Regions from separate parts of the Mesorhizobium sp. M0244 genome, predicted to be linked through region 1. Evidence: predicted binding sites of a transcription regulator. Region 1 holds the regulator's gene; the other holds the start of a gene.
What was found. The regulator LexA, encoded in region 1, represses DNA repair genes until DNA is damaged. The targets are predictions, from matches to a motif close to TGTTCNNNNTGTGTTCNG.
Positions count from the first base shown of each region.

Region 2: parE (DNA topoisomerase IV subunit B) is a predicted target of LexA. The motif match lies at 4,015-4,032, and genes of this name have one in related genera.

Region 1 is NZ_JAMYSE010000006.1:1,326-9,100, reverse strand. It holds gene NKJ08_RS06905 (SurA N-terminal domain-containing protein) at 1-779, shown strand, start outside; gene trpD (anthranilate phosphoribosyltransferase) at 776-1,786, shown strand; gene trpC (indole-3-glycerol phosphate synthase TrpC) at 1,791-2,642, shown strand; gene moaC (cyclic pyranopterin monophosphate synthase MoaC) at 2,709-3,224, shown strand; gene NKJ08_RS06885 (molybdopterin molybdotransferase MoeA) at 3,224-4,429, shown strand; gene lexA (transcriptional repressor LexA) at 4,534-5,286, shown strand; gene NKJ08_RS06875 (ComEC/Rec2 family competence protein) at 5,280-7,751, opposite strand.
Region 2 is NZ_JAMYSE010000072.1:17,899-25,673, forward strand. It holds partial or broken gene NKJ08_RS29075 (FUSC family protein) at 1-1,851, opposite strand, end outside; gene parE (DNA topoisomerase IV subunit B) at 1,894-3,945, opposite strand; gene NKJ08_RS29085 (GGDEF domain-containing protein) at 4,218-5,387, shown strand; gene gcvP (aminomethyl-transferring glycine dehydrogenase) at 5,391-7,775, opposite strand, start outside.

The sequences.
Region 1 (7,775 bases):
GCAAGGACCTGGCTCTAGGCGAGGCAAGCCGCATCTTGTTGGACGTGCACGACAATTACGAGGATACGCGCGCCTCGGGCGGTTCGCTCGCTGAGGCAGCCGCCAAATTGAAGCTGAAGGTCGTCACCATCGACGCCATCGACCGCACCGGCCAACGGCCGGATGGAACCATCGTCAAAGACCTGCCGGAATCGCCACAGCTCATCAAGGCGGTGTTCGAATCCGAACCCGGAACCGACAATGAAGGTCTCACCACCGCCGATAACGGCTTCGTCTTCTACGACGTGAGCGCGATCACGCCGGCCCGTGACCGCACGTTGGATGAAGTCCGCCAGAAGGTCGTGGCCGATTGGACCGCGGCGGAGACTACCAAACGGCTCACCGCAAAAGCGCAAGAGCTCGAGAAGCGTCTCAAGGCTGGCACCACGCTCGAGGTGATCGCCGGTGAGCTCAAGCTCGAAAAGCAGACCAAGCGCGGCGTCAAGCGCGATGCTGACGACGTCGATTTCGGCAAGGAAGGGGCCGCCGCGATGTTCGGCGTCGGCGAAGGCGGGACCGGGCTGATCCCCTCGCCTACGGGCGACGGACAGATCCTGTTCAAGGTCGCCGAGGTGTTCGAGCCTGCCGGGGCCGACGCCAGCTCAGTACCCCAGGACGCTCAGAAATCCTTCACCTCCGGTATGTCCGACGACCTGCTCGACCAATTGGTGGCGCAGTTGCAGACGCAATATGACGTCCGCATCGATCAGACGGCCGTAACCCAAGCCCTGGCCAGATGAGCGCGCTGAAGAATCACATCGCCAAGGTCGCCGCCGGCAGCGCCCTTTCTTTCGAGGAGGCACGCGAGGCCTTCGACATCATCATGTCCGGCGACGCCACACCCGGCCAGATCGGCGGCTTCCTGATGGCATTGCGCGTGCGCGGTGAGACGGTCAGCGAGATCTCCGGCGCCGTCGCCACCATGCGCGCCAAGATGCTGCGCGTCGACGCCCCCGAGGGCGCCATCGACATTGTCGGCACCGGCGGCGACAATTCGCACAGCGTCAACATTTCGACCGCATCCGCCTTCGTCATCGCCGGCAGCGGCGTGCCCGTCGCCAAGCACGGCAACCGCGGACTGTCCTCGCTGACCGGCGCCGCCGATGTGCTGATCGCATTGGGCGTCAAGATCGACATCCCTCCGGAGACGATCGGCCGCTGCATCCAAGAGGCCGGAGTCGGCTTCATGTTCGCGCCGGCGCATCACCCGGCGATGAAGCATGTCGGCCCGATCCGGGTCGAGCTCGGCACCCGCACCATCTTCAACCTGCTGGGCCCGCTTTCCAATCCGGCCAGTGTCAGACGGCAGATGGTCGGCGTGTTCCTGCCCGAATGGATCATGCCGGTGGCAGAAACGTTGAAGGCGCTTGGTGCCGACCACGCCTGGGTCGTCCATGGCGACGGCTATGACGAGATCACCACCACCGGCGAGACGCAGGTCGCCGAACTGTCCGGCGGCGAGATCCGCAGCTTTATGCTGACGCCGGAAGCCGTCGGGCTGAAGCGTCACACCAAGGACGAGTTGCGCGGCGGCGACGCCGCCCACAATGCCCAGGCGCTGCGCGATATGCTGGGCGGCGCTGCCGGCGCCTTTCGCGATACGGTGCTGATGAATGCCGGCGCCGGGCTGGTGGTGGCCGGCAAGGCGACGACGCTTGCCGACGGCATGGTGACGGCGGCGCAGGCCATCGACAGCGGCCGCGCGCTGAAAGTGCTCGACAGGCTGGTCGAGATTTCGAACGGTTAGGGCTATGTCCGATATCCTGCGCAAGATCGAGGCCTACAAGCGCGACGAGATCGCGGCGGCCAAGGCGCGCGCGCCGTTTGCCGAGATCAAGGCGCGGGCCAAGGACGCCGATGCGCCGCGCGGCTTTCTCTCCGCTCTTGAGGCCAGGCGCAAATCCGGCAGGTTCGCGCTGATCGCCGAAATCAAGAAAGCAAGCCCGTCCAAGGGCCTGATCCGCGCCGATTTCGATCCGCCGGCGCTGGCCAGGGCCTATGCGAAAGGCGGTGCCGCCTGCCTTTCGGTGCTGACCGACGCACCCTCCTTCCAGGGCGCGCCCGAATTCCTCACCACTGCGCGCGCTGCCGTCGAGTTGCCAGCCTTGCGCAAGGATTTCCTGTTCGACCCCTATCAGGTCTACGAGGCCAGGGCATGGGGCGCCGACGCCATCCTGATCATCATGGCCAGCGTCGCCGACGCGGTGGCAAGGGAACTCGAAGCGACAGCTTTCGAGCTCGGCATGGACGCGCTGGTCGAGGTGCATGACGAGGCCGAAATGGAACGCGCGCTGCGGCTGTCGTCGCGGCTGATCGGTATCAACAACCGCAATCTGCGGACCTTCGAAACCAGCCTCGAGACCTCGGAACGGCTGGCCGCAATGGTGCCGGCCGACCGCCTGCTGGTCAGCGAGAGCGGCATCTTTTCGCATGAGGATTGCCGCCGGCTGGAGCGGAGCGGCATCGCCACTTTCCTGGTCGGCGAGAGCCTGATGCGTCAACAGGACGTGACCGCGGCAACGCGCCTGCTTTTGACGGGCAAGGCGCCGGCCAATGCATCGGCCCGAAAATCGGAGTCGATTTTCGGAGAGCACGATGCATAGATTCAAAGTGTTAGAGCGTACTTTGTGCGTCCAAACGGACGCACGTCGCTCTAAGGCGGTCTGAGGATGGCGGCCGCCCTCACCCATCTTGGCGCACAGGGCGAAGCCAACATGGTCGATGTCGGCGACAAGGCTGAGACGGTGCGCACGGCAGTCGCAGAGGGCTTCGTCTCGATGCGGCCCGAGACGCTGGACATGATCCTCGCCGGCGATGCCAAGAAGGGCGATGTCCTGGGCACCGCGCGCATCGCCGGTATCATGGCGGCCAAGAAGACGCATGAATTGATCCCGCTCTGTCATCCGCTGCTGCTGACCAAGATATCCGTCGATATCGAGCCGGACGCGGCGCTGCCCGGCCTGAAGGTGACAGCACTGACCCGCGTTACCGGCAAGACCGGAGTCGAGATGGAGGCGCTCACGGCCGTCTCGGTAGCTTGCCTGACGATCTATGACATGGCCAAGGCGGTCGACCGTGCCATGGTTATCTCCGGCATCAGGCTGGTTGAAAAGACCGGCGGCAAATCCGGCGACTACAAGGTCACCGGGGTCACCGGAGATGGGACCACCGGGGCGGGCCGATAATGGCGCTGGTCCCAGTTGCCGAGGCGCTCGAGCGCCTGCTGCACGGCGCAGCAGCGCTGCCGGGCGAACGCGTCGCACTGCTGGATGCCGCAGACCGCGTGCTGGCGGAGCCGGTTGTGGCGCTCCGCACCCAGCCGCCGTTCAATGCCTCCGCCATGGACGGCTATGCCGTGCGGGCCGCCGATATCGCGTCCCTACCAGCAAAGCTTTCGGTGATCGGCATGGCGCCAGCCGGACGCGGCTTTGCCGGGGCGGTGCAGCAAGGGCAAGCCGTACGCATCTTTACCGGCGCGCCGCTTCCCGAAGGCGCCGACACCATCGTCATCCAGGAGAACGTCCGCGACCTCGGCGGCGGCAGCGTCGAAGTGACGGAGCCGACGGTGCAAGGGCGCAACATCCGCCGCCTCGGGCTTGATTTCGCCAAGGGCGACGTCCTGCTGGGCCAGGGCCGCCTGCTAGATCCGGCGGCCTTGTCACTGGCAGCATCGGCCAACCACCCCGAGGTCTGCGTGGTCAAGCGGCCGCTGGTCGCCATCATCGCCACCGGCGACGAATTGCTGCCGCCGGGCAGCGAGCTTGGCCCCGACCAGATCATCTCGTCAAACGCCTATGGCGTCGCCGCCGCCGCACAGTCGGTCGGCGCGCGCGCGCTCGATCTCGGCATCGCGCCGGACCGCAAGGAGGCGATCGCTGCGCTGGTGACAAAGGCGGTGAAGGCCGGCGCGAATGTCATCGTCACGCTGGGTGGTGCCTCGGTCGGTGACCACGACTTCGTCCATGACGTGCTGACCGGGCAAGGCATGACCCTCGATTTCTGGAAGATCGCCATGCGGCCCGGCAAGCCGCTGATGTTCGGGCGGCTGGGCGACATCCGCTGCATCGGCCTGCCCGGCAATCCGGTGGCAAGCCTGGTCGGCACCCAGCTCTTCCTGAAGCCGCTGCTGGCGCGGCTCGGCGGCCGGGCCTTTCAGCAGGATATACGTCGGGCGCGGCTCGGCGCTGCCATGCCGGCCAATGATCTCAGGCAGGATTATGTGCGGGCTGTTGTCAGGCACGACGCCGGCACGCTGGTGGCGACGCCGTTCGGCATTCAGGATTCCTCAATGCTGAAAATGCTGGCCGATGCGAACGGGCTGATCGTTCGCGCACCGTTCGCACCCGCCGCGGCGGCGGATGCTCCCTGCGACGTGCTGATGTTACGCTGAACAAACCGTCAACACATTCATTAAACTTTAAACAGTTGCGGAACACAAATGGAACAGATAGTGTTTGTTCTGGGTTTGTTTTTCTGATTCTGTTGGGGGTCGCTATGCTGACACGCAAACAACACGAACTGCTGATGTTCATCCACGAAAGGCTTAAGGAAAGCGGTATCCCGCCCTCCTTCGACGAGATGAAGGAAGCGCTCGACCTGGCTTCCAAATCAGGAATCCACCGGCTGATAACGGCGCTGGAGGAGCGCGGCTTCATTCGCCGTTTGCCCAACCGGGCCCGTGCCCTGGAGGTGCTGCGCCTGCCCGACTCGATCGCCCCAGGCCTCAATGCGGCACGCAAGTTCTCGCCGAGCGTCATCCAGGGCAGTCTTGGGCAAGGCGGTCCTGGGCAGGGCAGCCTGGGACGGCAAGGCAAGCCGACATCGTCGCGCGTCCCTGCAGCCGGCAATGACGACGATGTCGTCGTCGCCGTGTCGATCCCGGTGATGGGCCGCATCGCCGCCGGTGTGCCGATCGACGCCATCCAGCACCAGACGCATTCGATCTCCGTGCCGCCGGACATGATCATGGGCGGCGAGCATTATGCGCTTGAGGTCAAAGGCGATTCGATGATCGAGGCCGGCATTTTCGACGGCGACACGGTCATCATCCGCAATGCCGATACGGCGAGCCCCGGTGAGATCGTGGTGGCTCTGGTCGACGAGGAGGAAGCGACGCTGAAGCGGTTCCGCCGCAAGGGCGCCTCGATCGCCCTGGAAGCCGCTAATCCGGCCTATGAGACGCGCATCTTCGGGCCAGACAGGGTCAAGGTGCAAGGCAAACTCGTCGGGCTGATCCGCCGCTACTGAGTTGCGCCCTTGGGTGTGGTGCCGGCTTTAGGCTTGTCGGCCTTGCGATATGGCGGCAGGCCTCTGGCCTCGCGTGAAAACTTCCGCTGCATATGCCAGGGCCGGTATGATTTTTCGACCGCGAAGCGGATTTCTGCGCGCGTTGCCGCTTGTGGATCGAAATACACGGCGGCACTTCCCGCGCGCGCCAGTTGCCGTTTGGTGACGACGAGGACCAGCCGGTCGTAGTAGCAGGGGTTATGGGCGGTGGCGTCGTCGATGACGATCAAACTGGCAAAAGCACAGGCTGGCCGCGCAGTATCCCGGTCCTTGGCTTGCGCGACAATCGCACCGGATGGATGGCGGGCAAGGCAGAGGCCCTCCGTGCAAATGAAAGGCATGCCCGCTGGCAGATCGGCTGGGTCGGCAATGTCGAATTGCGGGTCGTTCTTTCCCGGTGTTTCCGGCGCGACGATGGCCTCGGAGGTCAGGGCGCGTTTCCAGTTGTCGATGGTGAATTCATTCGGGCGTGCTCGGTTGACCGCGAGTTCACCGCTGCCGATCGGCAGCGCGACCAGCCGTGCGTCCTCCGAGATCAATACGTCGGGTGCGCGCGTCTGCGTAGTCGTCAGCAAGCCGGCGAGCGCGAAAGGAAGTGCCGCGAGCCGCAGCCAGGTCGTGGCCATGCTGGCAATTATGAGACCGATCGTCACCAGAAGGACCGATCTCAGCGAAATCAGCCCGACCGCGTCGATCGGCGAGCGCTCGGAGATCCATCCGGACAGGGCGATCATCGCCGTCAGCCCCTTGCCCATCACATAGAGGAAAGGCCCATCCGCGCCGAACGGCATCGCCAGCGCGCTGAGGACCGCGCAAGGCATGACGACCAGCGAGACAATGGGCATGATCGCCAGATTGGCGAACAGGCTGAGCGGCGCCACGCGCTGGAAATGCCATATAGCGAAAAGCGCCGTGGCGCCCCCTGCAATGATCGAGGTCATCGCGAGGCCGCCCATGCCCAACAGAACCTTTCGGGTGGCGAAGCGTAGCGGCGACCGCCGCGGTGGCGGCGTGGTGGCCCTGCCGGCGCGGTAATCGGACCAGCCGGCATAGGCGCCGACAAGGGCCGCAGTCGCGGCGAAGGACATCTGGAAACTCGGACCGACCACCTCGTGCGGCGACACCAGGATGACCGCGATGGCCGAGATCGCCAGATTGCGCATGGTGAGCGCGGCCCGGTCGAACAGCACGGCGATAAGCATCACCGCCAGCATGATGAAGCTGCGTTCGGCCGCCACCACGATGCCGGAAAAGACGAGGTACGCCGCAATCGAAAAAAGCGCGGCGGCTGCGGCATATTTCTTGACCGGCCGTCGCGATGAGAAGTTGGGAAACAGCGCAAAGGCGCCGCGCAGGAGGGCCATGATGGTGCCGGCGACCAACGCCATATGCAGCCCTGAGATGGAGATGATGTGGTAGATGCCGGTACGCCGCATCGCTTCGTTGATCTCCTCGGGAATGCCGGCGCGCACGCCGACGATCAGCGCGGCTGCAATTTCCCCCTCGGCGCCGCCGATGCGGCTGCGGATATGGTCGGCGATCGATTCGCGGGCATCCTCGACCGCCGAAGAAAGCCGCGCAGCAAGCGGCATGCCGCCCGACGGCACGACTTTTGGATTGCCGAGGAAAAAGCCGCTGCCGCCGATACCGGCAAAATAGCTGTCGAAGGAGAAGTCGTAGCTGTCGGGCCGCACCGGGCCGGTCGGCGGCAGCAGCCGCACATAGCCGGTGATCTCGGAACCTGCGGTCAGCTCAGCCGGTATCTTCATCGCCGAAACGCGGACCCGTTCCGGCATGTAGCGCAGTGTCGGCCGGGCGGTCGAGATCACGTCGATCGTCAGCCTGATGCGGCCGCTCGCCATGGGCTCGAACGACACGACGCGACCCGTCAGCCGCGTCGAGATTTCGGAACCGAGCATATGCGTTCCGACACGCCAGGTCTCGAACTTGGCGGCAAGCACGCCAAGCGCGCAGAGCAACGCCACCATGAAGCACAGGCGGGTTCTGGGCCACGACCGCGAGAGGACGGCACAAAGCGCCGCGAGGAGCACGATTGCGATCGGCTGTGGAAAGGACGGCTCCACCGCCAGCGAGAAATACACAACCACCCCGCATGCCAGGAACACCGGCACCAGCAAGAAGGCGACGCCGCGGTCGAGTTCAAGGCCGGCCGCCGAGGCTACGCCCTTGCGGATGCTGGACGGTGCAAGGAGCCGCCAGCGCCGGCGCAGACGCACGATGGGCTCGACCGCAGGCACCGTAACCGTTGCTGGATCGCCCGCCGGCAGGATCCGGGGATCAATGCGCGGAGCGGGCAGCGATGCCGGTGCCGGCAGGACAGGCAGGGGCGTGGCAAACAGCAAACGTTCGCTGACGCCGTTGACCGCGTCCTCGCCCTTGCCTGCAACCCGGCCTCGCACAGCCATCGGGTCTGCCCCTTGCGCCCTCGA
Region 2 (7,775 bases), on a different contig from region 1:
GTTTCGGATGGGATCGTGGAACTTTGCTGCGCGTTGCGCAGCCGCAGGATTTCGAGGCCGGCGGTAACGGCAGCAATGCCGCCGCCGAGAACGGCGTCGCCTTCCTTGCCGGCGTTCTGCAGCAGTGGCATCAACTGGTTGATCCGGTCGTAGGCAAGGCTTTCGAAAGCCGATCGCCGCGGCAGGCGGTCATGCAGGCAAAGGCGTGCAAGATCTTCGCGCATTGCTTGCAGGATGCGGTTGATGGTGACCCAAGGGTCGGCGGGCAGCACGACGGCGAAGACGCCGATCGCCAGAAGAATACCAACCAGGATCGATGCCGAACCGGCGAGGAACGGCAACGGATCGTAGGTCATCGCCTGATGCGGGCTAAGGAAGGCGAGGAAATTTATGGCGAAGGCCGTCGCCACACCGATATAGCGCGGATTGGCCATCCCCAGTGCAGCCGGCACCAGGATCGGCACGACGAAGACCATGAACCAGCCGAAGCCGGGCAAAGCGGGAAGCGCCAGCTGGCCGACGAGAAACGCAAAGGGCAGGGCCAGCAACGTGCCCTCGAAGAAGCTCCACGCCGACCGGATCGGATCAGGACGAGCGGCGAACAGGCTGGAGCCGACCGCACCCAGAATGACCGTGCCCGCCGCATCCGACCATTTCGTCGTCAGCCAGAAGGCGGCGACCAGGAGCGTGGCGACTGCGGCACGCACGGCGTTGCGCGATGCCGCACGGTAGTCGCGGTGCACCACCAGCGCCGGCTGCCGCCGTTCGCGACTGGCACGGGGCGAGGGGGAGCGGAGTGCGTCCAGGCCGCGCAGCACTTGCTGCATGGCTTCGGCGAAGTCGGCGGCAATGGTGAGGCGTGTGACCGTGCCAACCCTGTCATTGTCATGCCCGGGGCCTTGCCCTGCCGCGATGTCCGGCATCTGCCGCGCCTTGTAGACGATTGCGTCGAGCCGCGCCACCCAGGGCGCCGTGTCGTCCAGCGCGCCCGGCTTGGCTGCCAGTTCGCCGACGAGAGCCCGCAGTTCGCTGCGCACCGGAATAAGGGCTGCATTCTTCGGCGCGGCATGGGCATGCAGCGCACGCGCCGCCGACAGGGCCGACAGAAGCTGGCCGATGGTACGCCGGACCGGATAGGCGCGGGTGGCGAGGCTCGGCCCTTCCAGCCTTGCATAGGCGCGCATTTCGCCCAGCGTCTGGACGTCGCCGATCAGCTTGCGGTGCAGCCCGGCAAGCCTTTCCGCATCGCCGCCGGAAAAAGCACCGTCCGCGTAGGCTGCCAGGTCGAGAATGCTGCGCTTCAGTCTCGAGACGATGGCATCGGCGGCCAATTTCGGCAGGATCAGCCGGCTGGTCAGGGCGGCGCAGACGATGCCAAGAACGATTTCCGCACAGCGCGCCAGGGCGAGATCGACAACGAGGTGCGGCTGTCCGAACGCCGGCAGACCGATGATCATCGCGGTGTAGCCGGCAAGGGCGGCACCATAGGCTTCCGGATTGCGCAGTAGTGACCAGCGTGCAGATGCCGATCCAGATAGCAAGAACGGTAACCAGCAGCCACGGACTGGCACCGAAAACAGTGGTTATGCCGATCGCCGCCAGCGCGCCGGCAAGCGTGCCGAGCAGACGATAAAACCCCTTCGCCAGCACCATGCCGGCGACCGGCTGGGCGACGATGAACACCGTCATCATCGCCCATTGCGGGTGGTCGAGCTTCAGCGCATAGGCGGCCAAAAGCGCGATGAGACCGGCCGAAACGGTGCGTAGGGCAAAGATCCAGTCCGAGCGCGTCGGCCGCGTCAGGCCAGCGATCCGCGTGCCGATACCGTCCTTCAGCCGCGCCCAGGTCACGTGCTCGTCTCCAGCTCAGAAGGGCAAGCTAGCGGCGGGGGCTCAGATATCCAGCACTTCCGTCTCGGCGAATTCCGCGCGTTCCTGGATGAAGCGGAAACGGGCGTCGGGCTTGGTCCCCATCAACGCGTCGACCGCATCCTTGGTCGCCGCCTCGGCGTCGATGACGTCGACCCGGAGCAGCGTGCGCTTCCTCGGGTCCATGGTGGTTTCCTTGAGCTGGGCGGCCATCATTTCGCCCAGTCCCTTGAAGCGGCCGATTTCGACCTTGCCGCGCCCGGTGAATTCGGTGCGCAGAAGTTCGTCCTTGTGCGCATCGTTGCGGGCGTAGGCGACCTTGCCGCCTTGCCGGATCGAGTAGAGCGGCGGCACCGCCAGATAGAGATGGCCGCCGCGGACCAGGCTCGGCATCTCCTGGTAGAAGAAGGTGATCAGCAGCGAAGCGATATGGGCGCCATCGACGTCGGCGTCGGTCATGATGATGACCCGGTCGTAACGCAGGTCCTCGTCGCGGTATCTCGAGCGCGTGCCGCAGCCCAAGGCCTGGATCAGGTCGGATATCTGCTGGTTGCCGGCAAGCTTGTCGTTGCCGGCGCTGGCGACGTTGAGGATCTTGCCGCGCAGGGGCAGCACCGCCTGGCTGGCGCGGTCGCGCGCCTGCTTCGCCGAGCCACCGGCCGAATCGCCTTCGACGATGAACAATTCGGCCCCGGCGGCGGCATTCTGCGTGCAATCGGCGAGCTTGCCGGGCAGGCGCAATTTGCGCACCGCGCTCTTGCGCGAAACTTCCTTTTCCTGGCGGCGGCGCACCCGCTCGTCGGCGCGCGCGATCACCCATTCGAGCAGCTTGGAGGCTTCCTGGGGATTGTCGGCCAGCCAATGGTCGAACGGGTCGCGGATGGCGCTTTCGACAATACGGATCGCCTCGATCGTCGCCAGCCTGTCCTTGGTCTGGCCGACGAACTCCGGCTCGCGGATGAACACCGACAGCATGCCGGCCGCCGAGATCATCACATCCTCGGAGGTGACGATCGAAGCGCGCTTGTTGCCGACCAGATCGGCATAGGCGCGCAAGCCGCGCGTCAGCACGTTGCGAAACCCGGCCTCGTGCGTGCCGCCTTCGGCGGTCGGAATGGTGTTGCAATAGGAATTTATAAAACCGTCGCCGCCGAACCAGGTCACCGCCCATTCGAGCGAACCGTGGCCGCCTTGCTTCTCGCTCTTGCCGGCGAACATTTCACGAGTCACCTGGAATTCGTCGCCGAGCGAGGCTTTCAGATAGTCTTTGAGGCCGCCCGGAAAATGGAACTCGGCCTTGGCCGGCGTGGTGTCCTTTTCCTTGATCAGCGATGGATCGCAGGTCCAGCGGATTTCGACACCGCCGAACAGATAGGCCTTTGAGCGCGCCATGCGGTAGAGCCGCGCCGGCTCGAACGCCGCGCCCTTGCCGAAAATCTGTTCGTCGGGATGGAAGCGGATCTTCGTGCCGCGGCGGTTGTGCACCTCGCCGAGTTGCTCCAGGCCGGTGACCGGAATACCGCGCGAGAATTTTTGCCGATAAAGTTTCCTTCCCAGCGCGACCTCGACTTCGAGATGGTCCGACAGCGCGTTGACGACAGATACGCCGACGCCGTGCAGGCCGCCGGACGTCTCGTAAACCTTGCTGTCGAACTTGCCGCCCGAATGCAGCGTCGTCATGATGAGTTCGAGCGCCGGCTTCTTGAATTTCGGGTGCGGATCGACCGGGATGCCGCGGCCATTGTCGGTGACCGTCAGGTATCCGTCTGCGGACAGCTCGACATCGATGAACGTCGCATGGCCGGCGACCGCCTCGTCCATCGAATTGTCGATGACTTCGGCGAACAGATGGTGCATCGCCTTGTCGTCGGTGCCGCCAATGTACATCCCCGGGCGGCGCCGCACTGGCTCAAGCCCTTCCAGCACCTCGATATCGGCGGCACTATAGCTCTCGCTGGCATCGCGGGCTGGCGGGCGCTTCGTCGCCTGCACCAGCGGGTCGGCCGGGCGCGCGGTAGCGCGAGCTGGCTGCGGCGGCTTTTCCGGATTGCCGAAAAGATCGTTGCTGTCGTCCATGCTGGTCCTGGATTCCGATGCTGCGAATCACCCCCGATACTGCCACGCTTTTCGCGGGCAGGCGACGGAGGTTCCTGTTACGTTCGAGGATAGAGCCTCTTACTGCAAAACCATTCGACAACCAAGCGGCGGAAATGGGGTCGAGGCTTGGAGCATCGACGTTTTGTAAACCCTGTCCGAAGGTTACGCCGCAAGGTTGGCTGAAAAACGATATCCGCGGAGTGTCGCTGACCTAGAATGCAGCGGAACCCTCGAGAGGCTGTCGCCTAAGCATGTTGGATTACAGTTCGCTCCTGCTCGCGGCGGCGCTGTCGGGCACGTGTCTCAGCATCACCATGTTTGCGATCTGGTTCACCGCGCCACAGGCACGGTTTGTGCTGACGGTGGCGTGTGGCATTCTCATGCTCGTCGCACATGTGGTCTTGTTTTGGCATTACGCAAGGGATCCTAGCCCCTGGCTTTGCCAGATCGTGCTTGCGCTTCTCAGCCTGGGCTTCCTGATTATCTGCCTGTCGGCCATGCAATATCTCAGCATACGCGACTACAGGCGCGCGGTTCTGCCGACCTTGATTGCGATGGCTGTTTGCGCGGGCGCGACGTATCTCGGGTTTGATGGTATCGGCTTCATTGTCACCTACGCGACGGTAACGGCGCTGCTCTCGCTCATTGGGGTGATGTTCTGGATCAAGGGTGGCCACGATCGTCGGATATTGCTGGTCGTCTCGTTCCTGAGCGGCGTCTGTGCGCTGTCCTTCGGACTTTGCGGCGCGGTTCTGCTAATCAAGGGCCAATGGGTGCTCGGCGTTGCGCCCGACAATTGGGCCGAGCGGGTGAATTCCGTCGTAGCCGTCGCCTGCATGACGGGGTTTGGTGCATTGACGCTCTCCCTGCACCATTTGCAGGCGCAGATCGAATTGAAGGCCGAGACGATGACCGATCCATTGACCGGGCTGATGAACCGGCGGGCGTTGACGGCACTCTACGGTGACCGGGCTTTCGGTCCGTTCATGTCCGTCGCCATGTTCGATCTCGACCATTTCAAGAGGACGAACGACGTATTCGGTCACCCGGTCGGCGACCAGGTTCTGCGCCGCTTTGCCGCCGTCATCAGGAAATACGCCAGGACCGGAGTCGACGCCTTCCGGCTGGGCGGCGAGGAATTCGTGCTCGTCATGTCGCGGATGACGGAAGAGAAGGCCTATGACATAGCGAGCAAGATCAGCGTCGCCTTCGGCACGGAAGTCGTGGCCACCCAGCTTGGTCCGTTGCGAAGCACAGTCAGTGGCGGCATCGGCTTTGGTGCGACGAGCGGCACCGGTCTCGACGATGTGTTGGCCGAAGCCGACGCCGCACTCTATGCGGCAAAGCGCGCCGGGCGAAATCGCGTCGTCGCCCAGGACAAGGCGAGCAAGGCCGAGGGGCCGGCCTTGCGTTCTGCCTGATTGCTACTCCGCAGCACCCAGATATTCCGACAGCGGCGGGCAGGAGCAGACCAGGTTGCGGTCGCCGGCGACGTTGTCGATGCGTGAGACCGGCGGCCAGTATTTTGCCGCAGTATCGGCATCACCGGCGGGGTAGGCCGCCTCCAGGCGCGAATAGGGATGGGTCCACTGGCCGGCCAGCGCCTCGGCGGCGGTATGCGGCGCATTGACCAGCGGATTGTCGGCCAGGGGCCATTCGCCTTTCGCCACCTTGGCCGCCTCGCCCGATATCGCGATCATCGCATCGCAGAAGCGATCGAGCTCGCTCTTGGGCTCGGACTCGGTCGGCTCGACCATCAGCGTGCCGGCCACCGGAAACGACATGGTCGGCGCATGGAAACCATAGTCGATCAACCGCTTGGCGACGTCGTCGACGCTGATGCCGGCACTGTCCTTGAGCACGCGGGTGTCGAGGATGCATTCATGCGCAACGCGTCCGTGCCTGCCTTTGTAGAGCACCGGGAAATGCGCTTCGAGCCGCGTCGCCACATAGTTAGCGGAAATGATCGCCGTCTCGGTCGCCTGCTTCAGGCCGGAAGCGCCCATCATACGGATATACATCCAGGTGATCGGCAGGATCGACGCGCTGCCGAACGGTGCAGCCGACACGGCATGGCCCGAGCCTTCGGTGACGTGGCCGGGCAGATACGGCTTCAGATGCGCCTTGACGCCGATCGGGCCGACGCCGGGACCACCGCCGCCATGCGGGATGCAGAAGGTCTTGTGCAGGTTCATGTGGCAGACATCGGCGCCGATGTCACCCGGCCGAGCGAGGCCGACCAGCGCGTTGAGATTGGCGCCGTCGAAATAGACCTGGCCGCCATGCTCATGGATAAGGGCGCAGAGGTCGCGCGCGCCTTCCTCGAAGACGCCATGCGTCGAGGGATAGGTAAACATCAGCGCCGCGAGGTCTTGCGCATGCTCGGCCGCCTTGGCCTTCAGATCGTCGACGTCGATGTTGCCGTCTTCGGTGCAGCGCACGACGACGACGCTCATGCCGGCCATCGCCGCACTCGCCGGATTGGTGCCATGCGCGGATGACGGGATCAGACAGACCGTGCGGTGGCCTTCGCCGCGTGAGCGGTGGTAGCCGCGAATGGCGAGCAGCCCGGCATATTCGCCCTGACTGCCGGCATTGGGCTGCAAGGTCACGGCATCAAAACCAGTGATCTCCGCCAGCCAGCCTTCCAGCTCGTCAATCATGGCGCGGTAGCCGGCCGAGTGGCTTGCCGGCGCGAAGGGATGCAAATTGGCGACATCAGGCCAGCTTACCGGCATCATCTCGGCGGCGGCGTTGAGCTTCATGGTGCAGGAGCCGAGCGGGATCATGGCGCGGTCAAGCGCCAGGTCCTTGTCGGCCAGCCGGCGCAGGAAGCGCATCATTTCGGTTTCCGAACGGTTGTCGTGGAAGACGGGCTGGGTGAGGAACTCGTTGCCGCGCGGTTTTCCTGGCATGGAATTGCCGGCGGCAACGTCGGCCTTGGCGCTGAACAGCGTGGCAATCGCCTCCAGATCGGCCTCGGTGGAGGTCTCGTCGAAGCTGATACCGATATGGTCGGCGTCGATGAGGCGCAGCAACCGGCCGGTCTTTTCAGCAGCGTCGGCGAGCGCGCCGGCTTTGCCCTTTACTTCCACTGTCACCGTGTCGAAACGGCTTTCGCCAAGTATCGAAACGCCTGCTGCCTTAAGGCCGGCGGCAAGGCGGTCGGCCAGTGCGTGGACGCGGCCGGCAATCGCCTGAAGCCCGGCTGGGCCATGCCATATCGCATAGGCCGTCGCCATGTTGGCGAGCAGCGCCTGTGCGGTGCAGATGTTGGAGGTCGCCTTGTCGCGGCGGATATGCTGCTCGCGTGTCTGCAAAGCGAGGCGATATCCGGGACGGCCCTTGCTGTCCGTCGACTGGCCGACGAGCCGGCCGGGCATCAGCCGCGTCAGCCTGTCGGAGACGGCGCAATAGGCGGCATGCGGCCCGCCAAAGCCCATCGGCACGCCAAAACGCTGCATCGGGCCGACGGCGATGTCGGCGCCAAGCTTGGCCGGCGCATCGGTCAGCGTCAGGCCCAACGGGTCGGCAATGAAGACGACCAGCGCGCCGGCAGCGCGGGCCTTTTCGATCGCTGCCTTGTGATTGCCATAGACGCCGAACGTGTCCGGCCAGGAGACCAACAGGGCGGCGGTGTTGTCGTCGATCACCTCGCCGTCTACCTCGATGCCCAGCGGCTCGGCGCGGGTGCGCACCACGTCGAGCGTCTGCGGATGCGGCGTGCCGGCGAGCGCCACCTTGGTCCGCTTGTCGCGATGATGGCGCAGCGCGATGCCGACCGCTTCGGCCACCGCCGTCGCCTCGTC